Regions from separate parts of the Butyricicoccus sp. AM27-36 genome, predicted to be linked through region 1. Evidence: a T-box and tRNA genes for the amino acid it is inferred to sense, from the RefSeq annotation. Region 1 holds a T-box; the other holds one or more tRNA genes.
What was found. A T-box is a leader RNA that pairs with one kind of tRNA and senses whether it is charged. The one in region 1 lies ahead of DW724_RS07130 (valine--tRNA ligase), so its partner is inferred to be a tRNA-Val.

Region 1 (15,599 bases):
CTCGTCCTTGTACTCCGGCCATGCGGATACCATAACGGACGGACCCTCATGCGGCAGCGCCTGCCAGATGGTCTCGGTGATGAACGGCATGAACGGGTGCAGCAGCTGCATCGCGCCGCTCAGCACATAGCAGAGCACCTTCTGTACGTTCTCGTCGCCGGTCTGCAGACGGGTCTTTGCAATCTCGATATACCAGTCGCAGAAGTTCTCCCAGATAAAGTCGTTCAACTTTGCGGCAGCCAGACCCAGCTCGTACTGGTCGATGTTGCGGGTAACATCGGCAACCAGTGTGTTGAACTTGCTGAGAATCCACTTGTCCTCGATGGCAAGGTCTGCGGGCAGCTGGACTGCCTTGTCCTTGTCGATGGTCAGGTTCATCTGGATAAAGCGGGATGCGTTCCAAATCTTGTTGCAGAAGTTGCGGGACGCCTGCACGCGCTCATCCGAGAAACGCATATCGTTTCCGGGGCTGTTGCCGGTTGCGAGGGTGAAGCGCAGCGCATCCGCGCCGTACTGGTCGATGACCTCGAGCGGGTCGATGCCGTTGCCGAGCGACTTGGACATCTTGCGGCCCTGTGCATCGCGCACCAGACCGTGGATATAAACCGTCTCGAACGGGGTTTCGCCCATGTGCTCCACACCGGAGAAAATCATGCGGGCAACCCAGAAGAAGATGATATCGTAGCCGGTAACAAGCGTAGAGGTCGGGTAGAAATACTCCAGCTCCTTGGTCTTATCCGGCCAGCCGAGCGTGGAGAACGGCCACAGAGCGGACGAGAACCAGGTATCCAGTACGTCCTCCTCCTGATGGATATGCGTGCCGCCGCACTTCGGGCAGGTGCATACATCGGTCTTGGAGACGGTCATTTCGCCGCAGTCCTCACAGTAGAACGCCGGAATGCGGTGACCCCACCACAGCTGACGGGAGATACACCAGTCGTGTACGTTTTCCATCCAGCGCAGGTAGGTCTTGGAGAAGCGGTCGGGCACGAACTTGGTCTTGCCCTCGTTTACTACGTCCATAGCGGGCTTGGCGAGCGGCGCCATCTTGACGAACCACTGTGCCGAGGTCATCGGCTCAACGGTGGTGCCGCAGCGGTAGCAGGTGCCGACGTTGTGCTCGTGGTCCTCAATCTTGACCAGCCAGCCGCCTTCCTCAAGGTCCTTTACAACCGCCTTGCGGCACTCGTAGCGGTCCATGCCCTCGTACTTGCCGCCGTTTGCGTTGACGGTCGCGTCCTCGTTGAACACGAGAATCTGCTCGAGGTTGTGGCGCTGACCCATCTCGAAGTCGTTCGGGTCGTGGCACGGCGTAACCTTAACGCAGCCGGTGCCGAACTCCATGTCAACGTACTCGTCACCGAAAATCGGAATCTCGCGGTTCATGATCGGGAGGATGCAGGTCTTGCCGATGAGGTGCTTGTAGCGCTCGTCGTTCGGGTTGACAGCAACGCCGGTATCGCCCATGAAGGTCTCCGGACGGGTGGTCGCAACCACCAGATCACCCGAGCCGTCCGCGAGCGGATAGCGGATGTGCCACAGCTTGCCCGGCTGGGTTTCGTACTCAACCTCAGCGTCGGACAGCGCAGTCGCGCAGTGCGGGCACCAGTTGATGATGCGGTGGCCCTTGTAGATAAGGCCCTTGTTGTACAGGTTTACGAATACCTCGCGGACCGCCTTGGAGCAGCCCTCGTCCATGGTGAAGCGCTCGCGGTCCCAGTCGCAGGAGGTGCCGAGCTTCTTGAGCTGGCTGATGATGCGGCTGCCGAACTTGTCCTTCCACGCCCAGACGCGCTTCAGGAACTCCTCGCGGCCGAGGTCGTAACGGGTCAGGCCCTCCTCCTTGCGGAGGTTCTCCTCTACTTTAATCTGGGTTGCGATACCGGCGTGGTCGGTGCCCGGCATCCACAGTGCCTCGTAGCCCTGCATGCGCTTGGTGCGGATGAGGATATCCTGCAGGGTCTCATCGAATGCGTGGCCCATGTGCAGCTGGCCGGTAACATTCGGAGGCGGGATAACGATGGTGTACGGTTTCTTGTCCGGATTGACCTCGGCGTGGAAGAAGCCGGAATCGACCCAGAACTTGTACAGCTTGTCCTCGACCGATTTCGGGTCGTAGGTCTTAGGCAGTTCGCTCATTGATCTATCTCCTTCAATTTGATTTACGATATAAATGCGGGATACTTCTGTGCAAACAAAAAAGAGCATACTCATCCCGACAACAGGACGAAGTATGCTCCGTGGTACCACCTGAATTCGCGTAAAGACGCGCACTCGTTGCCCCGTAACGCGGGTTAGACGGAACAGCTTAACGAAAATTCGGCTGTTCTGCTCCAAAGCGACCTTCTTCTTCCCCGCCGAGGTGCTTGCACCGACCGCACCCTCTCTAAACGCGCAAAGGAAAAATACTCCTCTTTTTCACGGCATTTGCGTATTAACTTTAATATTATAGCTGTTAAATTCGGGTTTGTCAAGGGATATGACGCAGTTGACAGCAACTTGCCTATACGATACATGCCAGCGAATATACTAACAGATAAATACAAGCTCACGCTATCCCGTAGGGTGCGCCGACTCGGCGCACCGTTTGTAAACCGCAGGGCAAATTTCACAGCAACGGAATACATTAACGACAGCGTATGCCACGGACTATAATCCGGTGATATTCGCTGGAATGCGGTGCGCCAAGGTCGGCGCACCCTACGGTCAGGCGATTTACAACTTATTACCTGTTGCTGTAATATTCGTCCTCTGCCCATCTGCGCGGATTATCGGCAATATAATTATACCGTATCACATAATCGTTTTCATCGCGCACAATATGGTCATAAAACGACCGCTGCCACAAATTGCGTCCGGCATCCTGATTGGAAAACCGTTTCAATGCCGCAATTATGCGTGGCACCAATTCCGTAGGGCGCGACGACCTCGGCGCGCCATCATCACGCAAAACCGAAATCAACATATGAACATGGTTTGGCATGATAACATAGGAATCAATCGACACATATGGATATGCCCCAGGAATCGTTCGGATATAATGTTCAACAATTTTACCGATGACTGATAACCGCAGGGACGGCGCGCCGAGGTCGTCGCGCCCTACGGTTGACAGCGTGCATTGCCGTTGATAGGTGCAGAGCGTCACAAAATAGACGCCCTGCTTTCCGTAATCATACTTTGGCAGCCGAGCCGATCTCCTCGTCTCCATCAGGAAAGTCTCCGCTTAAACTCCTCATACCCAAACATCCGCACGACCTCATCCGTGCCGTCGGCGCGTCTTACCGCGATGAGCGGCAGCGGCATGCCGTTAAACGTATTGGTCTTGACCATGGTGTAGAGCGCCATGTCCTCGAACACGACCTGCTCACCGGCGCCGAGCGCCACATCGAACGAATACTCACCGATGACGTCGCCTGCGAGGCAGGAGCGGCCGGTCAGCAGATAGGTGAACGCCTTTTTCCCCGGCTCGCCGCCGCGGTACACCGGCGGACGGTACGGCACCTCGAGCACGTCCGGCATATGGCACGCCGCCGAGGTATCCAGAATCGCAATGTCCTTATGGTTGTGCATCACCTCAAGCACGGTGGCGACCAGATAGCCCGCATTCAGCACAACGGCCTCGCCCGGCTCCAGATAAACCTGCACCTTGTACTTTTTCTGCAGATAATCAATGCAGTGCACCAACGTTTCCACATCGTAATCCGCGCGGGTGATGTGGTGGCCGCCGCCGAGGTTGATCCATTTCAGGCCGTCCATATACTGACCGAAATTCTGCTCAAATGCAGCGACAGTCCGCACCAGATCGTCCGAATTCTGCTCGCAGAGCGTGTGGAAATGGAAGCCCTCAATGCCGTCGAGCAGCTCCGGCTGAAAATTCTCTATCGTAATGCCAAGGCGCGAATCCGGACCGCACGGGTCGTACATCGCGTGGTCGCTCGGCTGCGTGGAGCACTCCGGATTGAGCCGCAGGCCGCAGCTCTTCCCTGCCGCGCGGGCAAGGCTGCCGTAGGCCTTCCACTGCGTGAACGAGTTGAACACAATGTGGTCGGCGTACTCCAGAAGCTCGCGGAACTCGCCCTCCGCGTAGGCCGGTGCGTAAACATGGGTCTCGCCGCCGAATTCCTCATGACCGAGCCGTGCCTCGTACAGACCGGAGGCCGTTGTGCCCGCCAGATACTCCCGAATCAGCGGGTACACGGAAAACATCGAGAACGCCTTCTGCGCCAGCAGGATCTTCGCGCCGGTGCGTCTGGCAACGTCCCGCAGGACGGCCAGATTCTGCACCAGACGGTTTTCATCGAGCAGGTAGCAGGGCGTAGGAAGCTCAGTAAATTTCATATCAGTCCACCAGTACCGGCTTGTCGTTAATCTGCCACGGCAGACCCCACTTGTTCAGCGCCTCCATGTACGGATCGGGATCAAACTCCTCGACCGTGTACACGCCCGGCTTGTTCCACTTGCCGGTCAGCAGCATCGCCGCGCCGATCATCGCCGGAACACCGGTGGTGTAGCTGATGGCCTGCGAGCCGACCTCGCGGTAGCACTCCTCATGGTCGCAGACGTTGTAGATATAGGCGGTCTTTTCCTTGCCGTCCTTCTTGCCGGTAAAGATGCAGCCGATGTTGGTCTTGCCCTTGGTGCGCGGACCGAGCGTTGCCGGATCGGGCAGCAGCGCCCTGAGGAACTGGATCGGCACGATCTGGTGGCCCTCAAACTCGATCGGGGTGGTGGACAGCATGCCGACGTTCTCCAGACACTTCATATGGGTCAGATAGGACTGACCGAAGGTCATGAAGAAGCGGATGCGCTGCACGCCCGGAATATTCTTCGCCAGAGACTCGATCTCCTCGTGGTGAAGCAGGTACATATCCTTGTGGCCGACCTGATCGAAGTCATACTCGCGCTTGATGCTCATCGCCGGGATTTCAACCCAGTGACCGTTCTCCCAGTACGAACCCGGTGCGGATACCTCACGCAGATTGATCTCCGGGTTGAAGTTGGTCGCAAACGGATAGCCGTGGTCGCCGCCGTTGCAGTCCAGAATGTCGATGGTGTCGATTTCATCGAACAGGTGCTTCTGTGCGTAAGCGCAGTACGCCTGCGTTACGCCCGGGTCAAAGCCGGAGCCGAGCAGAGCGGTCAGACCGGCGTCCTCAAACTTTTTCTTGTATGCCCACTGCCAGGAGTAGTCGAAGTACGCGGTGAAGCCCTCGTCCTTGCAGCGCTTCTCGTAAATGGCGCGCCACTCCGGATCGTCGGTGTCCTCCGGCTCGTAGTTTGCCGTATCCATGTAGTTTACGCCGCACTTGAGGCACGCATCCATGATGGTCAGGTCCTGATACGGCAGGGCAATGTTCATCACGATGTCCGGCTTGTACTCGTCGATGAGCGCGCACAGCTCGTCCACGTTGTCCGCATCCACCTTGGCGGTGCGGATCTTGGTTGCGGTCGTACCGTCCAGCTTCTCCTTGATGGCATCGCACTTGCTCTTGGTGCGGGATGCGATCATAATCTCCTCAAAAACGTCGCTGTTCTGGCAGCACTTGTGGATAACTACGCCGGCAACGCCGCCGCAGCCGATGATCAATGCTCTTCCCATTGTTAATTCCTCCTCATTTTTAACTGTATATATAATTTAGATTTATTGAATGGTCTTTATTTGTTAAACTGCCGCTTGAGAAGCGAACGGAACTGCGCGGGCGGCAGCCTTTTTCTCTGCACCGGCTGAGCGGGGGACGCGAACTGCGTCAGCGGGTTCGCCCCTAACGGGCGGGGGGTCGCTGAACCTCAGCGGGGAGTGCGCCTACCCGGCGGGGGCACAAGAGGGTAGACACCTGCGGTTTCCACCCTCTTGTGAATCACCCCTTTCCCTTGGGGATATTCCGGCGCAGATTTCCTATATGTGACCGCTCCGAAAAGGAGTACGACAGAGGATTTTTTCTTCCGTGTCTTTCGCAACCTGTTCGCAGTGTCAGATACCGTACTGCTACACAGGTCGGCTACTTCCAGCAGGCGCGGCATACCCGTGCCGCGCAACTCGTAAGCCTGGAGTTTGCGGACAGCACCTACGGATTAGGTGTTCGGTGCAATTTAGCCTCGCAGGTGCCGTGCGTTACAACGTGCCAAGGATTTGCGCGGCACTGTTATGCCGCGCTCTGCGTTGAGTAACCCGCATGTGTAGCAGTACGCTGTCTGTGAACTGCGAAAAGGTGGAGAAAGACACGCAAGAGTAACCCGACTGCCGTTCCCCTTTTCCTGCTTACGCAGTCTACCGTCTGCACCCAAGCTATCCCAACAAGGGAAACGGGTGTTCAAAGAGGGTAGAAACCGTAGGTGTCTCCCCTTTTTGCCCCCCGCCGCGGGTGCGGCGCATTCCCCGCTTACCAAGCGGCTACCCAATCAAAACCGTCGTGATTTTCTAACGATTCCGTTATTCTTCCACCTTTTCCAGCAACTTCTGCACATAATTCGGCAGATAGAACGCACCCTTATGCAGATTGGTATTGTAGTATCTGGTTTCCAGTCCCAGACTGTTCCACCAGTCCGGATTCAGATCGCGCACCGGATGCACGCCGCGCGACGAAAAGCCGAACAGCCAGTGTCCGGACGGGTAGGTCGGAATATGTGCCTGAAACAGACGGCTCAGCTCAAACGAGTGCACGATATTGCGGTGCGCTCTCTGGCACGCAAGCGCATCGCCCTTGTAGAACGGGCTTTCGTGCTGATTGACGAGCACGCCGTGCTCCTTGAGCGCCTTGTAGCAGTTGCCGTAAAATTCCATCGTGAACAGGCCCTCGCCCGGGCCGAACGGGTCGGTCGAGTCGATGATGATAAGGTCGTACTCGTCCTCAATCCGGCGGATATACTTTAATCCGTCCTGATAGAGAATGTGCACGCGCGGGTCGTCGAGCGAGCACGCCACACCGGGCAGGTACTCCTTGCAGACCGCGACAACGCGCTCGTCGATCTCCACAAGGTCGATGTGCTCGATGTGCTGATAGCGGCACAGCTCGCGGACACAGCCGCCGTCACCGCCGCCGATGACGAGCACCTTTTTAATCTTCTCACCGAGCACGGCCATCGGAACATGCACCATCATTTCATGATAGATGAACTCGTCCCGCTCGGTCAGCATCATGTAGCCGTCAAGCGTGAGAAACCGACCGAACTCCTCGCATTCAAACACGTCGATGCGCTGAAAGTCGCTCTGTTCGGTGTAAAGCTGACGGTCTACCTGTATCTGCAGCCCAACCGTCGGCGTGTGCATTTCAGTAAAGGTAAGTTGCATGAGTGAAACGCTCCTTTTATTCCGGGCTGACCACGCCGCGGATGACCTGCAGGCTGTTCACCTCGGGGTCCTCGGTGCCGAGCAGCATGCAGTTCTTTTCCTTGGCGTAGCGAATATAATCAAGAATATCGCGGGTGATACGCTCACCGGGCGCGAGGATCGGGATGCCGGGCGGATAGCACATGACAAACTCCGCGCAGATGCGTCCGACCGACTCCTCGAGCGGCATGGCCTTCTTGTCCGCGTAGAACGCCTCCTGCGGGCCGGCGACCACCTGCGGAGAGATATACTCCTGCCGCATGAGCGTCGCCTTGTCGCGCTTGTAGCGGCGGCGAATGTCCGCCAGAGCGGCTACCAGACGTTCGAGGTCGCGCTCACGGTCGCCCACCGAAACATAGGCGAGCAGATTGCCGAGATCGCCGAACTCGGTCTGAATATCGTAAAAGTCGCGCAGAATATCGTACACCTCGATGCCCGCCAGACCAACATCCAGCGTGTTTACCGCCAGCTTGGTTGTGTCGAAGTCGTATACCGTGTCGCCGTTGATCAGCTCACTGCCGTAGGCGTAGTAGTCACCGATGGCGTTGATCTCCTCGCGGGCGTAGGTCGTCAGGTCAACGACTTTTCGGAAAATCTCCTTGCCGTGCAGTGCAAGGTTCTTGCGCGAAATATCCAGGCTGACCATCAGCAGGTACGAACCGGAGGTCGTCTGCGTCAGGTTGATGATCTGGCGAACGTGCTCCGCGTTCATCGATGGGCCGCACAGCAGAAAGCTCGACTGCGTGAGCGAGCCGCCCGACTTGTGCATGGAAACGGATGCCAAATCCGCGCCTGCCGCCATCGCGGAGACCGGCATATTTTCACCGAAGTAGAAATGCGTGCCGTGCGCCTCATCGGCCAGCACCTTCATGCCCGCCGCGTGCGCGAGCCTTACGATTTCCCGAATGTTCGAGCAGATGCCGTAATAGGTCGGGTTGTTGACGAGCACCGCCTTCGCGGACGGGTGCTTCTCAATGGCGGCCTTCACATCCGCGACCGACATGCCGAGCGAAATGCCCAGCCGGTCGTTCATCTGCGGGTTGACGTAAACCGGAATCGCACCGGTCAGCACGAGCGCATTGATGACGCTGCGGTGCACGTTGCGCGGCAGGATGATCTCGTCGCCGCGTTTGACCACGGAGAGAATCATCGCCTGTACGCTGCTCGTCGTGCCGCCCACCATCAGGAAGGCGTGCGCCGCACCGAACGCATCCGCGGCAAGCTCCTCGGCCTCGCGGATAACGCTGGTCGGGTGGCACAGATTGTCGAGCGGCTTCATCGAATTGACGTCCACCGTCATGCACTGCTGACCGAGGAATTTCGTTAATTCCGGCGAGCCGCGTCCGCGCTTGTGGCCGGGTACATCAAACGGCACAATGCGCATGTCTTTGAAGTTTTCGAGCGCCTCCATAATTGGCGCACGGGATTGATCCATTATATAACCCTCTTTGTAATGAAAACTTTTTTACAGTCAGGAGTTTGGTAACTCTTTTACGTTGTGTGGGCGAACAATGTTCGCCCCTACGATTTACCATCGGTACAAACGTCACCGTAGGGGCGCACAGTGTGCGCCCATTTTATCCTGAGCAGACAGCTTACGCGGGAAGCCACTGGCCTCCCCTTTATTGTGAGACAAATCCGAACATCGTTCGGTTTGTCTTTCTCGATTGAAAATGTATTTTCAATCGAAATCAGTAGATGTTCTTGCCCGAAAATATCTCAATCATCTCTCGTCTGAGGTCGGAGTGAATCTTGAGTCTGGTCTTGGGCGGCAGCTCATAGATGTCGGTGTTGAACAGGTAGTTCTGCAGATCGACCTCCTTGAGCAGCATACGGGTGTGGAACAGATTGGACTGGTACACGTTAATGTCGTATGCGTCGTACCGCTCGAGCGTTTTCGGGTCGATAAAGTCCTGAATGGACGTCATATGGTGATCCATGAACAGCTTTTTGCCCTCGATATCGCGGGTAAAGCCGCGCACGCGGTAGTCCATGGTGATGATATCCGAATCGAACGAGCCGATGAGGTAATCAAGCGTAGACAGCGGCGTGATCTCACCGCAGGTGGCAACGTCAATATCCACGCGGAAGGTGGCAAGGCAGGTATCCGGATGGTACTCCGGATAGGTATGCACGGTAACGTGGCTCTTATCGAGGTGCGCGACGATGGTATCCGGCTCAAGGGCCGGCTTCATGTGCTCCTCCGCGATGAGAAAGGTTACCGAGGCGCCCTGCGGGTCGTAATCCTGCTTGGAAATGTGCAGCACATGCGCACCGATCATCTCGGTTACCCGCTCGAGAATGCCGGTCAGTCGTTCGGAGTTGTACTGCTGGTCGATATATTTGATGTAGTCACGCTGTTCGCGCTCGGTCTTTGCGTAGCAGACATCATAAATGTTGAAGGACAGCGCCTTGGTCAGGTTGTTGAACCCGTAAAGTTTGAGCTTGTTCTGCATTTCATATCCTCACAATACCAAAAAATCCCCAGGCGAAAGGGGTACACACGGTACGCTTTCACTTGAGGATGATCGTTCTCTTTTTGCAGATGCTTCTGCACATTCCGTAGGTTTTATGGAAGAGGAAAGAGTCTATATAGCAAGAATCGTTACTTTTAGGCAATACCGCATAATGAAGCAAGAGCGATTTGCGAGTAAATTTTGTGCTCTGATAAGGCGTGGTTGTGCGGCAATACTTGCTGTATTGCAAAAAATCACAACGAAATCAGGGGGCAAAATTTCCGCAAAGCGCCGCAGTCTTAATTGTACGGTGTTGCCTTTGTACTCTTATTGATCGTTTCACAAGTGTGATGCGCCCGCGGCACACGGCTTTTAGTCAGCCAACTTATAAAATTCAATAAGGCAACAAAGTTGCCAGTTTCGGCATTTGACCCGGCTGTCCGTATGGCCTTAGCACCGTTTTCGCGCAGAAACCGGGCGGTCAAAGAAATTCTGCTGAAAGGCTTCGCCTCTCCGAATAACTTTTATTATAAGGGAATCTGAGTACAAATGCAAGTTCATCTTGCAAATTTTACGAATTTGATACCGAATCCGCATATACGGTGTCGCCATCACAAAAAGTTTACAGTCTTTGTTTTGAAAAATCGCGTAAAACGTAGTACAATGGAAAAAGCAAGACGATATCATTCTGAAAAGACAAGGTGAATCATGGCACGCAAAAAGAGAAGCAAGGGACTTCGGGTCAGCCTGATGCTGACAGTCGGACTGATGATCGTGTCGTTTGCGGCGGGCATGCTGACACAGAGGATCGTGTTCCGCGAGCCGCAGACCGACGCCGGTCTGACCTACATTGAGGATATTCCGGTGCTGACCGACTTTCTTCCCGAGGGCACACGCGCCCGTCCGGGACAAAAGCGCGAGATCAAGTATCTTGTCATCCACGAGACCGACAACACCGGCACCGGCGCAAATGCGGCCGCGCACAACTCGTTCATCCACCAGAACGCCAACGCCGAGGAGGGCATTGTTTCGTGGCACTACACGGTGGACGATCACGAGATCTACCACCATCTGCCGGATGATGAGACTGCCTACCACGCAGGCGACGGCATGGAGAAGAACGGCGGCAACATGAACGGCATCGGCATTGAAATGTGCGTCAACTCGGACGGCAACTACGAACAGACGCTCATCAACACCGAAAAGCTGTGCGCGCGGCTGCTGATCGAGTACGACCTGAATCCGTCCAAGGCACTGAAAAAGCATCAGGACTTTTCGGGCAAAATCTGCCCGTCCACCCTCATCAACAGCGGCCGCTGGGATGAATTCTGCAGCGCAGTAACCGCCAAATACAAGGAGCTGAAGGCCGATGAGGCGGCAAACGCATCGTAAGCATCCGGTTAGCAGAATGCAACCACGTGCAAAAAGCGTGGAAAATCAAAGGGCGATTTGTCGTAAATCGCTCTTTCTTTTTGCCCTCTGATATGGTATACTTCAAATCGTACGCTGTAAAAAAGCTGAAAAATCAAGCGTATATCCAATCCTACTTAAAATTTATCACATTGCGAAGGAGTGAACTGAAATGATCGTTGTACTCAAGCAAAACAGCGACAAAGGACATGTCGAAAAACTGATGCAGCATTTCACGGATATGGGGCTGCGGATCAACTATTCCGAGGGCGCAGATACCACCATCCTGGGCCTGATGGGCGACACGACCCGGCTCGATGAAAGGGACATTATGGCGTATGACGTGGTCGAGCGTGTACAGCGCGTGACCGAGCCGTTTAAGGCCGTCAACCGCAAATTCCATCCCGAGGACACGATCATCGAGGTTGCGGGCCGCAAGATCGGCACCGGCTACTTCAATGTTATGGCAGGTCCGTGCTCGGTCGAGAACGAAGCACAGATCGTCGAGTGTGCCGAGCGCGTCAAGGCTGCCGGTGCATCCTTCCTGCGCGGCGGCGCATTCAAGCCGCGTACCTCCCCGTACTCGTTCCAGGGTCTGGAGGCCGAGGGTCTCAAGCTGCTGCTCGAGGCAAAGCGTCAGACCGGTCTGCCGATCGTCACCGAGATCATGAGTGAAAAGCACCTCGACCTGTTCGCGGATGTGGATATCATCCAGCTTGGTGCCCGCAACATGCAGAACTTCATGCTGCTCAAGGAGCTGGGCCGCTGCAACAAGCCGATCCTCCTCAAGCGCGGTCTGTCCGCCACCATGGAGGAGTTCCTCATGGCTGCCGAGTACATTTTCGCAGGCGGCAATACCAATGTTATCCTGTGCGAGCGCGGCATCCGTACCTTTGAGAAGCTGATCCGCAATAATCTGGATATCTCCGCTGTTCCGCTGGTTAAAATGTTCAGCCACCTGCCCATCATCATCGACCCGTCCCACGCAGCAGGCCGCCGTGATATGGTGCAGCCGCTGTCCCGCGCAGCCATCGCTGCCGGTGCTGACGGCCTGATCATCGAGGCGCATAACGATCCCGCACACGCCCTCTGCGACGGTGCGCAGTCGCTCGACCTCAACCAGTTTGATACCGTCATGAAGGACATCAAGCGCCGCGCCGAGTTTGAAGGCCGCACCATGATGCCGTAAAAGCAAACAATGCACAAAACCCTCTCTGAAAATCCAGAGAGGGTTTTTGTTTGCAGCGGAGAATGGAAAAGGAATCGTTTCATCTTCTTCCTGCATCTATAAATGTATACCTTGCCGCCCCCTGCGGTTTAGCCGGATGTAAGGTCTGTCAGCGAGCCAAAGGCATAACCCGCACTCTCCCACTTGGTCAGCAATTCATCGAGAATCCTCGCATTGGTCTCACTGGTGGAATGCAGCAGCACGATGGCCCCGTTATGTATCCGCGGAAGCAGCTTGGAGAATGCCTGCTCATCGGTCGGCTGATTATCCGTATACCAGTCCACATACGCGAGCGACCAGAAAACCGTGGTATACCCCAGCTCCTGCGCCTGCCGGAGATTCTCCTCGCTGAACTTGCCCTGCGGCGGACGATAAAATTTCTGCATCGGCTGACCGGTCAGCGCGGTGTATTTCTCCGCAAGACCGTTCAGCTCCGCCGTAAACGCGCTCTTATCCGCAATGCCGGACATATCCGGATGGTGCAGCGTGTGATTGCCCACAATATGCCCTTCTGCGGCCATGCGCTTTACGAGATCCGGTGCGGTATCAATAAAGTTTCCCACCACGAAAAAGCAGGCAGGCGCGTTATGCTTTTTGAGCGCATCCAGAATAGCAGGCGTGCAGCCGTTCTCGTAGCCCGCGTCGAACGTCAGGTAGATGGTCTTTTTGCTCGTATCACCGACGTAAAACGCGTTGTACTGCCGCAGTTCCTCGGCGGAGACATTACCGACCGGCGGCTGTCCCTCGGTCTGGAACGATAATCCCCAGTCACTGACAGATGCGTGAGATGCCTGTTCGGCGGCTGCCGGCTGAGCATTTTCGCGCGGAAACAGAATGAAAACCGCAGTCAGAACCGCAAAAGCGCTAAGTCCCACACCGATTCGGCGCAGACCCGTGCGTGTGATCGTGATAAACATAGCAGTGCCCTCCCTTGCTCTACCCTATGCGGCTGCATGGGCAATATGCCGATTTTTCTCTGCCAATTTGCGGCAGGTTACAGGTAGACAACCCCTACCGATTTCCTGTACAATGGTAGTAACACCAACATGAGGGGGTTACGACATGAAAAAGATGAAACGATTTGCCTCTGCGGCACTGGCGGCACTGCTGCTGGCAGGCTCTGCGCCGAGTGCACTCGCGCTGGACACCACCCCGCCGATGTACAAGCAGTTCGGGTGTGACAGCGCTGAGGAGTACATGGATGAGGGACCGGGCTACGGCATTTTCGATTATGATACGCTCAGCGACCATTATCGACAGCACTGGGAAGCCATCCTCAAGGATCCCAATATCGCAGTCGATTACTGGGGTTATGGCAGTCTGGAGGATATGTCCCTTGGGTGGAATGATGACTTAGAGGAATGCTATCGTGCAACGGCGTACAACATGACAATCGCCGAGGAATACGAACTCCGCTGTCAGACTTCCGTGCAGCTCAACGGCGCGTATGTCCACTTTGCGGACGCACAGCCGGAAAAGGTAAACGGGCGCGTGATGGTTCCCTTCCGCGCCATTGCCGAGGTGCTCGGCGCCGAGGTCACATATGACGCCGGAAAAATCACCGCGAAAAAGGGCGGCGAAACGCTGTCGTTCGCGCTCGGCGGCAAGCAGCTTACCGTCACGGACAGCGCGGGCAAAACCGTCAAAACCGTGCAGCTTGATACCGCGCCGTACAAAAAAGGCGGACGCACCTATGTTCCGGTGCGCTTTTTCGCGGAAGCGTTCGGACTGACCGTGCAGTGGGATCAGGATATGCAGACCGCCGTGCTGTATGACCGCGCGGCGCTTGTAAACGACATTGACAGCAAGTTTACCGTGCTCAACAAGTGGATCAAGGCGCAGCCGTCCACCGAAAACGCCAAGACGCTGCGCACGGTGGCGACGATCAGCGCGGCGTACACCGCCTTCGACACCATCGACGGCAACAAGGATTACAAGGTCGATGTCAAAGCCGAAATTCTGGCGAACGGACAAGCCATTGAAGCGACCGTGACCGTCGATCTGCGCGTGCTGGCGTCTTATTTCCTCGGCGATTCGCAGGCGGATGACGTACTCACCGCCGCACAGGCAGCCCTCCTGCGCAGTGCGCTGAGCAACGTCAAGCTCGAGCTCCTATGCAGCGCGGACAGCGGCGACCTGTATTTGAAGTGCCCTGCCGTGGCAAAGATTCTGGCGATGGACAAAACGGACGACGCCGATCTCAAGGCGCTGTCGAACGGCGCGTGGCTGCACATCAACTGGGCGGACAGCACATTCGGCGCTCTGTTCAGCGAAAATCTGAAGATTCTGAAGAACAATACCTTTGCCTCGGTGGGCGAACGTATCGTTGCCTCGAACGAATCCAACGTGACCGCATATGAGCTTGGCTGGGAGGATTTTTATCGCAACATAAAGAATGACGTAAACCGCCTGAACGACCTGCTGGGCGATGAACAATTCACCGCAAGCGGCTCGCGCTACACGGCAAAGCTCGACAAGCAGAATGACGACTACGGGCAAACCATGACCGGCAGCTACACGCTGAACACGGCGGACGGCTCGTTCTCGGGCACGCTCGAAAGCCGCTCCGATAGCTGGAACACCACCAAAACCGTGCTGACGTTCTCCGGCAGTGTGCAGAACTGCAAATTGAACGCGACCTACCACACCAAGAACACCGGCATTCTGTCGCTCGATATCACACTGACCACGACCGAATCCAGTGTCGAGCCGAAAAACACGCCGCCTGCAGGCGACAAAATCGTCGAATGGACGCAGCATGATTATTCCAATGACTGGGATTCTGTCAATCCGGACGGTTCTCTCGGATAACGCAGTATAAAACCATAAAGAAAGAGCAGATGCCAAGCATCTGCTCTTTTTTGTACTTTTTCGAAACTTAGCCGCGCAGCTGAGCGCCGAACTCGGTCTCGAGCGCCGAGATAGCGGCACGCATTGCCTTGTCGCACTCCTCATCGGTGAGGGTACGGTCGGGTGCGCGCAGGGACAGCGAATAAGCCACGGACTTCTTGCCCTCCGGGATGCCCTTGCCCTTGTAAACGTCAAACAGCTTGACGGATTCAAGCAGCTTGCCTGCCGCCTTCTCAACAGCGGCCTGCATGGAAGCCGCCGGAACGGCATCATCAACCAGAACCGCGATATCGCGGGTGGATGCCGGGAACTTGGGCAGCGGATG
Region 2 (15,599 bases), on a different contig from region 1:
ACTTACAAAAGCCTATGCACAATGCGGCTTTTAATAGCATATCACAAGAGGCACGAACTGTCAAGTCCATGCCTCTGATTTTTTTAATTTTTCCGCAGATTATGCGTTTGCATCCGCAGATGCGGAGGAAGCGCTGCTGTCAGACGAATTGTCGGACGCACTGCTGTCGCCCGAACTGTCAGAGCTGTTATCCGAGCTTCTGCCGGAAGCCGTGGTATTGCTGCTGTTATTGAAGAACGAAGCAACAAAGTCATAGAAGCCGGACGGAATCGTGCTCGTCGAGCCGGTTGCGCTGCGGTCGGTGCTGACAAAGCCGGTGTCGCCCTCTGCAAGACCGATCACGCGGTCGGTGAACAGCACATAGTACTGGCAGATCGGTGCATCGCCGGTGGAGGCAGCATAGCCGGAAGCGTCATCGCGGTACTCGCCCAGCTTGTCCTGCAGATAGCCCTTCGGAACGCTGATGTAGCGAAGCTGCGAGCCGGTGCTCTGTACTACATAAACGCCGTCGTTCAGCATCGGGATCAGGTCCACGATGCTGTTGGTCTCTGCGGTCTTAGCCGCAGGAAGCGTTGCGGTGATGCTGCTCTGCAGGGTCTGATTCTCCTGCGTCAGCGCACCAATCTGTGCGGACAGATTGTCCTTATCCTTATTCAGTGTTTCGATCTGCGAGTTCAGGTCCGCAATTTTACTGCCGCGGGACTTGAACAGTCCGCCGAAGATGATCGTCAGCAAAAGCAGTACCAGCACGGCAATGCAGAGCACCATGCGGTAATTCAGCTTGACCGATGCTCTGCGCATCGGCTTGCCTTTGCCCATACGCATGCCGGAACGCACCGGACGTGCCGGCTGACGTCTGCCTGTGCGTGCGGGACGCTCACTGCGGTCGAGGCTGCTCGAGCGCTCACTGTGGTCCGAGGCACTTTCGAACCGGCTGAAGTCCGGCTCAAAGCGGTCGAATCTGTCGAAGCGGTCGTTCTGATCGTTCTGATCCATCATTAATTCTCCTGCCTTTCAGCTGCGCTTACTTGGACGGATTTTCGATGACCTGAACCTCACCGTTGGAGTGGCCGACGATCATGCGCTTGCACATGTTGAGGAACAGACCATGCTCCAGCACGCCGAGCATGCCGGTCAGCTTGGAGTAAACGTCCTGAATGTCAAAGCCTGCGCCGAGGTGCAGATCCGCGATGAAGTTGCCGTTATCGGTAACGAAGGTCTTGCCGTCGCGTACACGCAGAACCGGATTCCAGCCGTAAGCTGCCATGCGCTCCATCGCCTGCTTGGAGCCGTACTGTGCGATCTCAACCGGCAGATGGAAAGCGCCGATCTTGTCTACCAACTTGGACTCGTCCATGATCCAGATAACTTCCTTCGCCATGGATGCAACGACCTTCTCGCGGTACAGCGCGCCGCCGCCGCCCTTGATGGCGTTGAACTGCGGGTCGATCTCATCTACGCCGTCGATTGCCAGATCAACATGATCCAGCTCGTCGATGGTCAGCAGCGGGATACCCAGCTCACGCGCCTGCGCCTCGGTAGCCTTGGAGGTCGGGATCGCCTGAATCTTCAGGCCGTTCTTTACCATCTCGCCTACTGCATTTACCATGTGGTACGCAGTGGAACCAGTGCCCAGACCAACAACCATGCCGTCCTTTACATACTCTGCCGCCTTATCGCCGGCAAGCTTCTTCATATCCATTATATTCGTCCTCCCCTGACGTGATAAACCGTATGTTGCGGTTAACTCATTAGCTTTATTATAGAATGAATCCGGACAAAGGTCAATCTTTTCTAATTTACAAAATAAAAACAATCCCGCCGAAATTTGGTGGGATTGCAAAAGCAGTCGATTTCTGTTATACTTGTCGTTAAGAAAGGTGCTGCCGCGCCTGCGGTAGGCGGTTAAGTCTTGCCCCTGTAAAGGGGGTGGTTTTATGGAATATCTCGTAATTCTTGTAGTGATACTTGTACTTATTGAGCGTATTTTAGGACCAAAGAAGAAATAACCGCCTCTCACTCCCAATGATTGCGGTTATTTCTTCCGTTTTCTTTAGGGGCTGACCGTCTACCGGCAGCACCTTTCGTTATCTTTAGTATACCCGCCCGCACCCGGATTGTCAACCCGGATACGGACGTTTTTTATTTACCGGATGCCGTTCTGCAGCTTTGCCGCCTTGAGCGTATTCTTCATCAGCATGGTGATGGTCATCGGACCGGCACCGCCCGGAACCGGCGTCATGTAAGAGGCCTTTTCCATAACCTCCGGCGCCACATCGCCGCAGACCTTGCCCTCGGCGTTGCGGTTGATGCCAACGTCAATCACCACTGCGCCCTCCTTGACCATATCCGACGTAATAAAGCCTGCCTTGCCGACAGCGGCTACCAGAATATCCGCACGGCGGCACACCTCTGCAAGATCCTGCGTGCGGCTGTGGCAGATGGTAACCGTACCATGACGGTGCAGCAGCAGCATGCTCATCGGCTTGCCAACGATATTCGAGCGGCCGACTACGACGCACTCCTTGCCCTTCGGGTCGATCTTGTACTCGTCGAGCAGCTCCATGACACCCGCGGGCGTGCACGGCACGAAATCAAAATTGCCAACCATGATCTTGCCGACATTGACCGGATGGAACGCGTCCACGTCCTTCTTCGGGTCAATGGCGTCGATGACCGCCTGCTCGGAAATATGCTTCGGCACCGGCATCTGGCACAGGATGCCCGAAATTGCCGGGCTCTCGTTGAGCTGCGCGATCAGACCAAGCAGCTCCTCCTGTGTGGTCTCCTCGGGCAGCGCATACTTCTCGCTGTAAAAACCGCACTGCTCACACGCGCGCTCCTTATTGCGGACGTAAATCTCGCTCGCCGGATCGTTGCCGACGATAATAACCGCCAGACCCGGCGTTACACCCTGCTTTTTCAGTTCTTCGGTCTCTGCCAGAATACTGCCGCGCACCTTCGCGGACAGTGCCTTGCCGTCCATTCTTACTGCACTCATATTGTCGTTCTCCTTTATCGTGAAATGTTATTCGCCTTTTTTCTCGTCCGCCTTGTCCTGCTCCGGCGCGTAGAATGCCTTCTCGACCTTGATGCGGTTATACTGCCGTACCAGCACAGCAATCGCCGCAATGCAGCTTATACCGGCCAGCAGCTGCGATACGCGCACCGGGCCGAGATACAGGCTGTCCGTCCGCAGGCCCTCAATCCACGCACGGCCCAGACCGTACCACGCTACATACAGCAGCGCCATTTCGCCCTTAAACTTGCGCTTCTTCGAGTAGAAATGCAGTGCAATAAAGCCCACCAGATTCCACAGCGACTCATACAGGAAGGTCGGATGCACCGGAGAGGCGCCGTCAATGCTCATGCCCCACGGCAGAGAGGTTGCACCGCCATGTGCCTCACCGTTGACAAAGTTGCCCCATCTTCCGATGCACTGACCAATCAGCAGACCGAACGCCGCCAGATCGCACAGGCTGGCAAACGACAGTTTCTTCATTCTGCTGTACACCGCCAGTGCAATCACAACACCGATGACCGCACCGTAAATTGCGATGCCGCCCTTCCAGATGGCGATGATCTCATTCGGATGCTGGCTGTAATAGCCCCATTCAAATGCCACATAGTAAATACGGGCGCAGATGATGCCGACCGGCACACAGATGATCAGGCAGTCCATCAGATTGTCCGACGTAACGCCGAACTCCTTCGTCCGCCGATTGACATACAGCGCCGCCAGCACAAAGCCCAGGCAGATAATAATGCCATACCAGTAAATATCCTTGCCGAACAGATTGACGGCGACACGGTTGATGTCAAGGTTCAGGCCGAGCGCCGGAAATGAAATTGCGTGTTCCATGATCTTTCTTCTTTCTATCGTTACTTCGGCTCTACCACCGACATGGTCGAGCGGTTCGGCTGTGCCCAGCGGCGGAACATTTCCTGCACATCCTCCGCATGAATGGTGTCAAACAGCCCGGCAAAATCCAGATAATGCTCGCCCGCAAAAACAGAAGCGATCTCCTGCCGTGCATACAGATCGGGCACATCCAGCATACGCAAACGCATGCCGTACAGCGCGTTCTTCATGCGGCGGAACAGCCTCGGCTCGATGCCCTCCTGCGCCAGCCGTGCAGTCTCCCGCTCGAGTGCTTCGCGCACGGCCGCAGGATCTCGGCTCTCGCCGCCGAGGATCGCGCATGCGCCATCCGGAATAAGCGAGTAATCCACATCAAAATCGCGTCCGAGCAGCCGCTTTTCGTACAGCTTTGCATACAGCGGAGAGGTATCGCCGCACAGAATACGCACCGCCAGATCACCGATCAGACTGCGGCGCAGACGGCTTTCTCCGGCCGGAACCGGCTCATCCTTAAAGCCGACCATACACTGCGGCAGCGACACCTGCATTTTGCGCGTCACAACCGGCTGATGGACTTCCGCGCGGCGCTCGCCGTAATGACGCTGACCGATCTCCGGTGCGTCCTGCGGTGAAATCTCCTCTGCCATGCGGCATACCTGCTCAAAGTCCGCTGTGCCGCACACCACGAGCGCCATGTTCTTCGGACTGTAAAACGCACGGTGACAGGTGTACAGCAGCTCCGGTGTAATATGCGAAATGCTCTCCTCGCTGCCCGGAATGGACACACGCACCGGATGATTGCGGTACAGGCCCTCATACGCGCCGACGAACACCTCCCAATTGGGTGTGTCCTCTACCATACGGATCTCCTGATTGATAATGCCGCGTTCCTTCTCCACGTTTTCATCCGTGAAGTACGGCGTGAACACGAATTTAAGCAGAATCTTCAGATTCTCCTCAAACCGGTCGGTGCAGGAAAAGTGATAGGCCGTCATGGTGTGGCTTGTGAAGGCGTTCGGACTTGCACCGGTACGGGCGAATTTCTGCAGTGCATTGCCGTCCTCATCCTCGAACATCTTATGCTCAAGGAAGTGCGCAACGCCCGCCGGTGTGTCATACCGCTTGCCCTCAAAGGTGAACGATGCGTCCACCGAACCGAAATCGGTCGCCAAGATGGCGAAGGTCTTGCTGAAACCCTTCTTGGGCAGATAGCAGATGCGCAGACCATTTGCCAGCGTGCGGGTCTGCATACTCTCGTGCAGAGCGGAATAATTCTTTGTCATTTTGCCGCTCCCTTCATAAAGAATACCGTGTCAAGCGCTGTGCTCTGTGCCGCGGCAATGACCTGCTCGCGCGTGATGTCGGCCACCTGCTCGATACGCACCTCGGGCGATACGAGCGTGCCTGCAGCCGCCTGTCCCATCCAGTAGCGCTCGAGTGTAAGCGGGTCGTCGAGCATGGTGCGCCAGCCGTTGACCAGCGTTTTGCGTGCGCTTTCGAGTTCTGCGTCCGTAATTTCGCCCTTGCGGCACAAATCCAGCTGGTGCAGGATTTCATCACGTGCGACCTCGAAATTTCTGTTCTCGATGCCGGAGCCCACGATCATCAGTCCCTTGGAGGCGACAAACTGCGCACTTGCGTAGTAGCACAGCGACTTTTTCTCGCGTACGTTGAGAAACAGCTTCGCGCTTGTCGAGCCGCCGTAGATGGTCTGGAACATCCAGTACGCCGCCGGTTCTCCGCCGGTCAGTGATGCACCGCCGGTACGGAAGCCGAGCGACAGCTTGCCCTGGGTTACCTCGGCATCCTCAACGACCTCACGAACATCACCGACAGGCCGCGCCTGCACGACCGTGTGCGGCTGATACAGCGTGCCCTCGCGTGGCTGGGCCAGCGGCGTTGCCATGAAGTGCGCTTCCACCTCATCCGGCATCATCGTACCGCAGTAGAACAGCTCCACCTGCGCCTCACTCAGCGCACGGCGATAGGCCGCGTACAACGTTTCCGGCGTAATGCGCTCCGCCTGCTCGATCGTACCGAGCGCGGACTTGCCGTAGTCCTCGTTTTCGCACATGATCTCGTTCAGCCGGCGCGGCGCCCACGAACGCGGATCGTTTTTGAGCGCGGCAATGCGGTCGATCAGATTGCCGCGTTCCCCCTCTGCATAGGCGGTACAGAACAGGCCGTCCTGCAGATACGGGTCATACAGCAGATCACACAGCAGACCGATCACACCGGCGGTCAGACCGTCGGCTCCCGGTGCATAAGCCTCATCAATACAGTCGGACAGAAAGCCAATGCACAGGTTCTCGCCCTCCTTGCGTACTGCGGCTTCGATACGCGCACCGTACAACTCGTCAAGCGCGGTGCCGAACGCCTGCATGTCGTTCAGCCTGGCCGTGCCGCGGCGCAAAACCTGCGGCAGACACGCGCGCAGCGCGGCATCCTCGCCGCCGAGCGGCAGCACCAGCATCGTGCGCAGCACTGCCCGCTTAAACTTCGGTGTGGTCACGCAGGTGAGATTGATTCCCGCACCCAGCGTTTTTCGGGTCACTTGTTGCATAATTTCCCTCGATTCCGGAAAAGTTTGTCTAACGGGTTATATTATACCGTATATGCGGGAGTAACGCAAACGTAGTTTATGTGAAGTTGCGGTGGTTTAACCGCAACGCAGGCTATTCCGGCACCGACCCGCTAGGATGCACGAACCGCGCAGGCGGTTCGCCCTATCCGGGCGGCATTTCTCAGCACCGGCTGAGCGGGGTACTCGAACTGCGCAAGCGTGTTCGTCCCTTTCCGGACTGAGAGTTTTCCGCTGAACCTCAGCGGGGGATTCGCCGTCTGCGGACGGCGGGAACGTGCCGCGCCCGCGGCTGGGACAGCGCCGTGCCCACGGCGGTGGGCAAAAAGGAAGGGACACCTACGGTTTCCCTTCCTCTTTGAACTCCTGCCTTTCCCTTGTTTGTTAGTCTGGCGCAGATTGCCGACATGTGACCGCTCCGAAACGGAGAACGGCAGAGGATTTTTACTTCCGTGTTTTTCGCAATCTGTTCGCAGGGTCAGATACATTACTGCTACACAGGCGGTTAAATTTCCGCAGGCGCGACATACCCGTGTTGCGCGACTCTTTAACACGTTATACCGCACGGCACCTACGAGAATAAATTATACCAGACATCTAAATTCGCAGATGCCGTGCGTTACAACGTGCCAAGGATTTGCGCGACACGGGTATGTCGCGCTTGCGTAGAGTAAACCGTATGTGTAGCAGTACGCTGTCTGTGAACTGCGAATATTTTGCGAAACAAACGCAAGAGTAACCCGACTGCCGTTCCCCTTTTCGAAGCGGTCACATGTCGGCAATCTGCGCCAGACTCTCCCAAAAGGAAGTGGGAGTTAAGAGGGTAGAAACCTTGGTGTCTACCCTCTTGCCCCGCCGCGGGGCGCGGCGAATCTCCGCGCTCCGCAGAGCGCAACTCCTCGCTGAATCTCAGCGAAAAACCTCCCGCCTGGAAAGGGACGAACACGCTTACGCAGTTCGAGTACCCCGCTCAGCCGTTGCTGAAAAAAACTGCCGCCCGGAAAGGGCATATTGCCGACGCAACTCGCGCGCCCCGGAAAGTCGGTGCTCCTAAAAAACAAAAAGAAAAACCACTCACTTTCGTGAGTGGTTTTCGTGGTGGAAGTTAACGGGCTCGAACCGCTGACCCTCTGCTTGTAAGGCAGATGCTCTCCCAGCTGAGCTAAACTTCCAAGTGGTGACCCGTGGGGGAATCGAACCCCCGTTACCGCCGTGAAAGGGCGGTGTCTTGACCGCTTGACCAACGGGCCAAGGGAAAATGGTAGCGGTAATTGGACTTGAACCAATGACCTTCCGGGTATGAACCGGACGCTCTAGCCAACTAAGCTATACCGCCATATCCTTTTCCGTTGTTATCGCCCGCTCGCTGACGACTTGTTTAGTATAGTCCATAATCGAGTAAATGTCAACACCTTTTTTCAAATTTTTTTGAAAAAGTTTTGAAACCGATTTTTCCGCTATTTCCCGCCCTGTTCCAGACTGTCCAGAAGCTGCTCGTAGAACGCCTCATTCCAGGTATGCGTCTGCGCCAGTTCTTCTCCGGTGAGCATAAAATACTGATCGGATACATATTCGCCTCTGTCCGGAATCGGGTCGTCAAACGTGCAGTCGATGTAATATGTTGTGCCGCCCAGCCGCACAGCATTCCAGCCGTGGTTCATTTCCTCAGATGCGACATAGATGACCTGAATGCCTGCCGCCTTGCACAGCATCTCATACGCGCGGCCGTAACCGGCGCACACAGCCTTATGATCGAGCAGCGCGCCGTCTGCCGCGAAAGCGGGTGCCGAGCCGTCCGGAACGTCCTCCTCTGCCGTATCCACATCGTACTCACACTGACGGATGAGGGTATCGTGCAGCGCACGCAGCTTCTCCTCTGCGGTCATGGTCTGCGATACCGAGCCTGCCGCCAGAACCCTGGCGTACTCCCACGCCTGCTCCTGCCGCGCCTGCCGAGAAACCTCAGTGTTCAGCTCAATGGTCTTGTTCGGCCGTGTTACCGCGTGCAGCGCGAATGCATAGGGATACTGCGCCTCCAGTGCCCGGTACACCTCGTCCGCGTCCACGTTGTCCTCGCGGAAGGCAACGCCGTTTCCGCCGTTCTCCGCGTCCTGCCGGAGCAGATCTGCCGCCTGATAGACATTATCCACCGGCTTCGCCTGCAGATACGGCAGCCAGAATGCACCGCCGCCAAGCAGAGTCATGGTCAGCAGAAAGCCGAAAAATCGTCTCATACGTCCCCTCCTTCGGGTATGACAAAGCGGGCGGCTGCGCCGCCCGCTGTCTAACCGTCAAAACGCGCCGCGCTTCGACAAAAATGCAATTATCACATCAGCTTCACGGTGTAATATACCGCAGTGATGAACAGATATGCCGCTGCCGCACCCAGTGCGATCATGACATGACTTGCCGCAAGTACAACGACCGCCGTCAGCGCTACCATCACGATCGGCGTAATGGTGAGCATCAGGTACGCGTTCTTGCTGAACCGGGTGTCGATCTTGCTGCCGCGGAAGGTGAACTTGCCCTTCTTGCGGCGCAGAGAAGCCGTAACACCGATCTGGATCAGCGCCAGCACCGCGATACCTGCTACCGCCACGGTGGACATCCACGTATGGTTAGCCGAAACCAGTGCACGGTGAATCACCAGCATCGCCGCAACACCCACACCGGTATCTACTGCAATCAGGAAAAATTCCGGCGCATAAGAATGATACACCAGATAATACACTGCCAGAACCGGCAGAACAACATACATCGCCTTGATCGGCATGGTGCCGTAGTAGTTGATCGCGGTCAGGAATACGATGGCAACGACGCTTGCAATCAGCATATTGCGTCCGCACACGATGCGGCGCACGCTGCTGCGCTTGCCTGCATGCTCCTGTCCCAGCATGATAATGCCGGCTGCTGCGCCGACAATGCCCACGCCGAGCAGCACCCGCGTTACCAGCACGCCGGTCTTCCAGGTGTTGCTGTAGCCCAGCAGACGCTCGAGGATCATCAGTACCAGTACGCCGAGCAGGCACACACTGAATACCGCGAGCACTTTGTTGGTGGTATACTCTTCCTGAGAAATTGGCTTTTTACCCACATTGTTTTTTGCCAATGTTTAACACTCCCTTTATTTCTTCTCACATGTTGCCGCCGGCATAGAGCACGGCCGCAAGCGCCGCAATCGGCGCAGTCTCACACCGCAGGATGCGTGTGCCGAGCGAAACGCTCTGCAGTCCCGCGTCCACGGCTGCCTTTGCTTCAGCCGGATCGAAGCCGCCCTCCGGCCCGACCATCAGCGAAACCGTGTCCCTGACACCGCCTGCAAGCGCATCGTGCAGACCGGTCCGCTTCTCGTTTTCGTAGAAAAACAGTGCCGTTTCGCTTTCCGCCGCCTGCGCGATTGCCTGAGCGACCGGTACAACGGCTGCCACCTCCGGCAGACGTCCTCTGCCGCACTGCTTTGCTGCCTCGGCAGCAATCTTACGCCAGCGTTCCACCTTCTTTTCGGTCTTATCCGGTCGGGAAACGCAATTCTTGGACAGATACGGCACGATACGGCTGACGCCGAGCTCTACCGCCTTCTGCACGATAAATTCCATTTTGTCGCCCTTGGGCAGCGCCATAAACAGCGTGATAGACTGCTTCGGTTCGGTATCCGCCGCGTGGCAGCTTACGACCCGGCAGGTCACGGCTTCCTTCTCCACGGCTTCCACCGTGCAGTCAAAATCCATTCCGGCACCGTCACACAGGGTAACACCTTCGCCGACACGCAGACGCAGAACACGTCCCGCATGATGCGCGTTTTCTCCGGTAAGGGTCAGCACGCCGTCCTGCGGCTGCTGATCGACAAAAAATCGAGGCATAATAATCAAATAACCTTTCCTATTTTAGCAAAAAAACAGCCGTTTGGCAAGTGAACATTCCGTGAATCCTGAAATAAATCACTTTTTCGCAGCAAAAGCGCTCCAGTCATCGCTCTTCTCGTGCGAAAGAATCGTAAATCCGCTCTTTTCCAGCGCCGCGCGCACCTCCTCGGCACGCTCGTTGAGGATGCCGGAGCAGATCAGCGTACCGCCCTTGACCAGCTTATCCGCAAACATGGGCGACATGCCGATGATGACATCAGCCACGATGTTCGCCACGATCACGTCGTAGCCGCCGCCGATGTCCTCGGCGAGCTTCGGGTCGCGCAGCGCGTCGCCGCACAGACCCCTGCCGATCTCAACATGGTTCTTTTCCGCATTTTCGTGTGCAGTTTTCAGGCAGTTCTCGTCGATATCGACGATAGTCTGCACATCCGCACCGAGCATAGCCGCCGCAATGGCCAGAATCCCCGAGCCAGTGCCCATATCGAGCAGCTTGTCACCCGGCTTTACCGCATCCTCGAGCGCCATCATGCACAGCTGGGTCGTGTCGTGGCTGCCAGTGCCGAAGGACGACGCCGGGTCGATTTCAAGAATACGGCGGCCCTGCGGGTCCTCAACCGTCTCCCACGAGGGTTTGATCATAAAGCCGCGTCCCACCGGGAACGGTTTGAAATACTGCTTCCATCCCCACTCCCAGTCCTCCTGACGGGTCAGCGCGGTTTCGGTACACAGTCGGCCCCATGCGTGCTCCTCATCGCGCGCCTTGAGGTTTTCCAGCGCGGCACGGATATCCGCGTACTGCTTTGCACCCTCGTCGCTGTCCGGCAGATAGATTTTGAGACAGGTTTCCTGCGCGCGCTTCTCGCGCACGAGATCCTCGTCTACATAGTCCCAGTATATTTCGGTGTCCTTGAGAAATTCTTCAAAATCCGCCGCATCCTCGAGCACATAGCCTTCTACGCCGTTGTCCTCGAGCAGTGCCTCGACCGGACCGATGCCCTCGGTCGTCGTGTAGATCGTAACTTCTCTCCAGTCCATAGGTTCCACCCTGCCTTTCCTATCCAGATAACCGCGCTCCGCGCGGTATTCAATAACAATTTGCTTGCATAATTGCAACTACAAGACCGGTTTTCGTCCAGAAAACCGAGTCTTTGGTCCCGCCCGCAGGCGACTGCCGCTCTGCGGCAGCATTCAATCCGCGGCGCATTGCGCCGCAACAAAACCCGCGACATGTGCGTGGGTTTTGTTTCCCCGCCCCAGTGCCCCTGGGGCACGTCATTCGGGTATCGAAAGGCGGTTTCTCCGGAACCGTCTTTCGTATATAGGGGACTTTTGAAGTCCCCTATAAGCGGATCATGCCGTATTTCGTCTCAAAGTACGAAATGACCGCGTCTTCCTGCTCCCATGTGCCGTCATACAGTGCAAGTCCCGGAAAAACCCGCAGACCCTGCTCCAGCAGGTCGGCAGATTCCGCGCACAGGCACAGCGGACGCGAGATCATATAGCGGGATTCCTCCAGTGTGACAACATCCTCTTCGGTTTCGAGCAGCAGCTTGAACGCACCCGAATCATCCTCGGCTTCGATGAGATCCTCATCCAGATGCGGACCGCACTCGATCTCATCCGAAATGTCGATGGTCGGAGCGATAAAATGCGCGTGCTTGCCGTCCGGCGCACAGATAAAATCATCGTGATCGCGCGGCAGCGTTTTGCACGCCACCTGATTGCCGCGCAGCGCTGCGACAAATGCTTCCGTACTGTCGGGCACAATGACCTCGGTGTTGTACAGTGTGGTTTGAGACAGCCAGTCCGCGTGCATGCACACGCCGAGCGACAGCCGCGCATACGGCGCCGCGATTTCGAGCGCCTGCGTCAGCGATTCGGGATCGTGTGCGCTGATCAGCACAGTCGTAACGCCAATGCGCTGCAGCACACCGATAGCCGCCCGCACATCCGTGCCGTCCGGCAGATTGCCTTCATCGTCCTCCACCTGCAGCTCCGCAATTACCGTTCGGCCGCACAGATCGCCCAGAGCCAGCACAGCGGCACGCAGTGCCGGAAACGTCGGCGCGCCATGCAGATAATAGAACGCCGCATCGTCGTGCAGCAGCGGACGAAAGGCATCCTTGCACTGCTCAATATAGTGCATGGTGATCGGGCGTTCGCAGTGCTCCGCATCGGGTTCGGGCGGGCACTCGAGCGCCAGGCCGACCGGCAGCGGCGCCAGTTCTTCAGACCATGCATCACACAATTCGGCATTCGGTGCAAGCGCGCCTGCAAACCGCTCAGGCGCAGTATGATACAGCGGAATTGCCGCCGGATCGTTCAGCAAAAGCTGCGGTTTATGCTCGGATTGACATAAAGGAATATCCAAGGTTGTTCTTCCTCCTAAGAAGATGAAAAATATTCATATTTCAGTTGATAAAGTTTACTTTTTCGTCCAGCTGCCGTCACTCTTAACGGTATACTGCTGCGGTTTTGCCGCCGCCAGCCTGCACATTTCAAGTGCGCTCTGCAACTGATCGTCCACCAGATAGGTCTGGCCGTTCAGCGCAGTAACCGCTTCGTCCAGTGCGCTCAGCATCTCCGGAGACGCATACAGCGCCGCAGGCAGATCGTAAGCCGCCCGGAAGGACGCTACTGCGTCCGCTACGTCGCCGTCATACCTGCCGGTTGCTTCGGTGAGCAGTCCCAGCAGCGACAGGCGCTCGGTCATGGCGTAAACCGCGTCCGAGCGGTCGCCAAAACGGAGGGTTGTGCTCGTATCGAGCGGTTTGAGATCCTTGGTATTGACCGTAACCTTGCGGTTTTCCAACTGGATATCCGGCGTCAGGCCGACACCTTCCCAGCAGCCCTGCTTGGGCAGCTCGAGCTCCAGCGTGGTGATGACCAGCTTGTCGCCGTTTACCAGATCAATGTGGAACTGCCCCTGTCCCTTGCCGTAGGTCTTGCTGCCGATGAGCGTCGCCGAGCCGGTATCCTGCAGGCTGCCTGCCAGCAGCTCCGCCGCGGAAGCCGTGCCGCCGTCCACCAGAACGACAATCTTGTTAAGCGGCAGCGCATTGCCGGCCGAATAGGTCTGCTCCAGACCGCCCATATCATCGCGGTAGCGCACGCCGGCAAGCTCTGCATCCTTGACCGGTGTCATAACATTGGCCATTTTGAGCGCCGCGTCGATCAGGCCGCCGCCGTTGCCGCGCAGGTCGAGAATGACCGCACGGGTGTTCTTGGACGGCAGGCTGTCCCAAACCTCCAAAAACGCCGACCAGTCGTTCTGCGAGCCGATGGCGCTGACCTTGATGTACTCCACACCGTCCGCCATCGTCTTGTTGGAAACATACACGCGGTTGACCTGACGGCGCTCACAGGTAACGGTAATGTCCCGTCCGTAGCGGCGCACGGTCAGCTTGACCGACGTACCTTCCTCGCCGCGCAGCTTAGATGCTACATCGGCATTTTTCAGCTTGGTTGCGTCCTCACCGTTGATTTTCACGATGAGATCGCCAATCTGCAGACCGGCTTCCTCCGCCGCTGAATAGCGCATGACCTCAGCGATCTGTACGCCGTTTTCTGTCTCCTGCAGGCCGACGCCGATGCCAACAAAGCCCTCAAGCGTCGAAAATCCCTGCGAATACTCCTCGCTCGACAGATACATGGAATGCGTATCGAGCAGCGAGAGAATGTCGTTGAGCACGTCATACATCTCATCCGGATGCTTTTCCAGATATTTATTGATATAGTTCTGCAGAACGTACGGATCATGCTCTGCCTTGAGGCCGAAAGCATCAATGAGCGCCCAAACGCCGTCAAACCACGTTTCGCTCTGTCCGTCCTGCGTGATCGCACCGGCGGAGGCGGTCATCATCGCCGCCGTCATCGCCAGTGCCGCTATTCTTTTCGCTAATTTTTTCATGTGGGTCTCCTCCGCGCTCAGCGCGGCAAAAAAATCCGTTTTGCTTGCAAAACGTAACCGCATGGCAGGTTTTTTACCGAAAAACCGAGCCATTGGTCCCGTCCGCAGACGGCCGCCGTTACACGGCGGCTTGCAATCAGCGGCGCATGCGCCGCAACAAAACCCGCGACATGTGCGTGGGTTTTGTTACCCCGACCCAGCGCTCTTGGAGCGCGTCATTCGGGTATCGAAGTATGGTTTCTCCGGAACCATACTTCGTATATAGGGGACTTTTGAAGTCCCCTATACGTTGTCACATGGATTCCGGTGCGTCTACGCCGATGAGTTTCAGCACGTTCTCAATGGTCTGCTTTGCTGCCAGGCACAGGGTCAGACGCGCATCACGGACAGCCGGCTCGGCATCCTTGATGCGGCAGGCATTGTAGAAATGATGGAACTGCTGCGCCAGTGCAACGGCGTATTTGTTGAGGCGCGACGGATCGCGGCTGACAGCGGACTGCACGATCTCCTCGGGCAGCAGAGCAACCTGCTTGATGAGCTGACGCTCATCTGCGCCGGTCAGCACGGACAGGTCGGTCTTGCCGGTATCCGGCAGCGCAATGCCGCTCTCCTGTGCGTTCCTGAGCACGGAGCAGATACGCGCGTGCGCGTACTGCACATAGTACAGCGGGTTGTCGGAATCCTGCTTGATAGCAAGGTCAAGGTCGAACTCCATCTGGGTCTCCGCCGCGCGGGAATTGAAGAAGAAACGCGCTGCATCTACCGGAATCTCGTCGAGCAGGTCGGTCAGCGTCAGGCTCTTGCCGGTACGCTTGGACATGCGGACAACCTCGCCGCCCTGCATCATGCGGACAAGCTGCATGAGCACGATCTCCAGACGGTGCGAGCCGTCCAGTCCGAGTGCATCCAGAGCGCACTGCAGACGCTTTACATGACCGTGATGGTCAGCACCCCAGATGTTGATAACACGGTCGAATCCGCGCTTTTCAAACTTGTTGCGATGGTAGGCAATATCCGCCGCAAAGTAGGTATAAAAACCGTTTGCTCGGCGCAGAACGTCGTCCTTGTCGCAGCCGAAGTCGGTCGAACGGAGCCACAGTGCGCCGTCCTCGGTCTCGTAGGTTGCGCCCTTGGCGGTCAGCATGTCGATGGTCTCCTTGACGTAGCCGCTCTCGTGCAGAGTGGACTCGCGGAACCATACGTCGTAGTTGATCTTGTAACGCTTGAGGTCGCGCTCCATGCGGGCAATGTTGGTCGGCAGACCGTAACCCTCGATAACGGCGAAGCGCTCCTCCGGGGTCTTTTCGAGCAGGCTGTCGCCGTACTGCTCTACCAGATCATGCGCCAGCGCCTTAATGTCGTCGCCCTGATACCAGGAAG

Region 2: it encodes a tRNA-Val, which carries the amino acid that the T-box ahead of DW724_RS07130 (valine--tRNA ligase) is inferred to sense. The anticodon was not compared.

What each region holds. Positions count from the first base shown of each region.
Region 1 covers NZ_QUJR01000004.1:121,040-136,638, forward strand. Annotated here, with positions in the region: gene DW724_RS07130 (valine--tRNA ligase) at 1-2,139, opposite strand, end outside; T-box leader at 2,220-2,431, opposite strand; gene DW724_RS07135 (transposase) at 2,726-3,211, opposite strand; gene nspC (carboxynorspermidine decarboxylase) at 3,211-4,341, opposite strand; gene DW724_RS07145 (saccharopine dehydrogenase family protein) at 4,343-5,602, opposite strand; gene speE (polyamine aminopropyltransferase) at 6,434-7,291, opposite strand; gene DW724_RS07155 (aminotransferase class I/II-fold pyridoxal phosphate-dependent enzyme) at 7,308-8,765, opposite strand; gene speD (adenosylmethionine decarboxylase) at 9,022-9,786, opposite strand; gene DW724_RS07165 (peptidoglycan recognition protein family protein) at 10,495-11,178, shown strand; gene aroF (3-deoxy-7-phosphoheptulonate synthase) at 11,369-12,385, shown strand; gene DW724_RS07175 (polysaccharide deacetylase family protein) at 12,514-13,341, opposite strand; gene DW724_RS07180 (copper amine oxidase N-terminal domain-containing protein) at 13,487-15,235, shown strand; gene pheT (phenylalanine--tRNA ligase subunit beta) at 15,303-15,599, opposite strand, start outside.
Region 2 covers NZ_QUJR01000010.1:65,745-81,343, reverse strand. Annotated here, with positions in the region: gene DW724_RS12960 (hypothetical protein) at 100-996, opposite strand; gene rpiA (ribose-5-phosphate isomerase RpiA) at 1,025-1,702, opposite strand; gene folD (bifunctional methylenetetrahydrofolate dehydrogenase/methenyltetrahydrofolate cyclohydrolase FolD) at 2,147-3,001, opposite strand; gene lgt (prolipoprotein diacylglyceryl transferase) at 3,029-3,862, opposite strand; gene yfmH (EF-P 5-aminopentanol modification-associated protein YfmH) at 3,883-5,145, opposite strand; gene yfmF (EF-P 5-aminopentanol modification-associated protein YfmF) at 5,142-6,425, opposite strand; tRNA gene DW724_RS12930 (tRNA-Val) at 7,540-7,615, opposite strand; tRNA gene DW724_RS12925 (tRNA-Glu) at 7,619-7,693, opposite strand; tRNA gene DW724_RS12920 (tRNA-Met) at 7,703-7,779, opposite strand; gene DW724_RS12915 (transglutaminase domain-containing protein) at 7,901-8,677, opposite strand; gene DW724_RS12910 (hypothetical protein) at 8,770-9,552, opposite strand; gene DW724_RS12905 (16S rRNA (uracil(1498)-N(3))-methyltransferase) at 9,578-10,303, opposite strand; gene prmA (50S ribosomal protein L11 methyltransferase) at 10,382-11,344, opposite strand; gene DW724_RS12895 (hypothetical protein) at 11,649-12,680, opposite strand; gene DW724_RS12890 (S41 family peptidase) at 12,735-14,219, opposite strand; gene argS (arginine--tRNA ligase) at 14,512-15,599, opposite strand, start outside.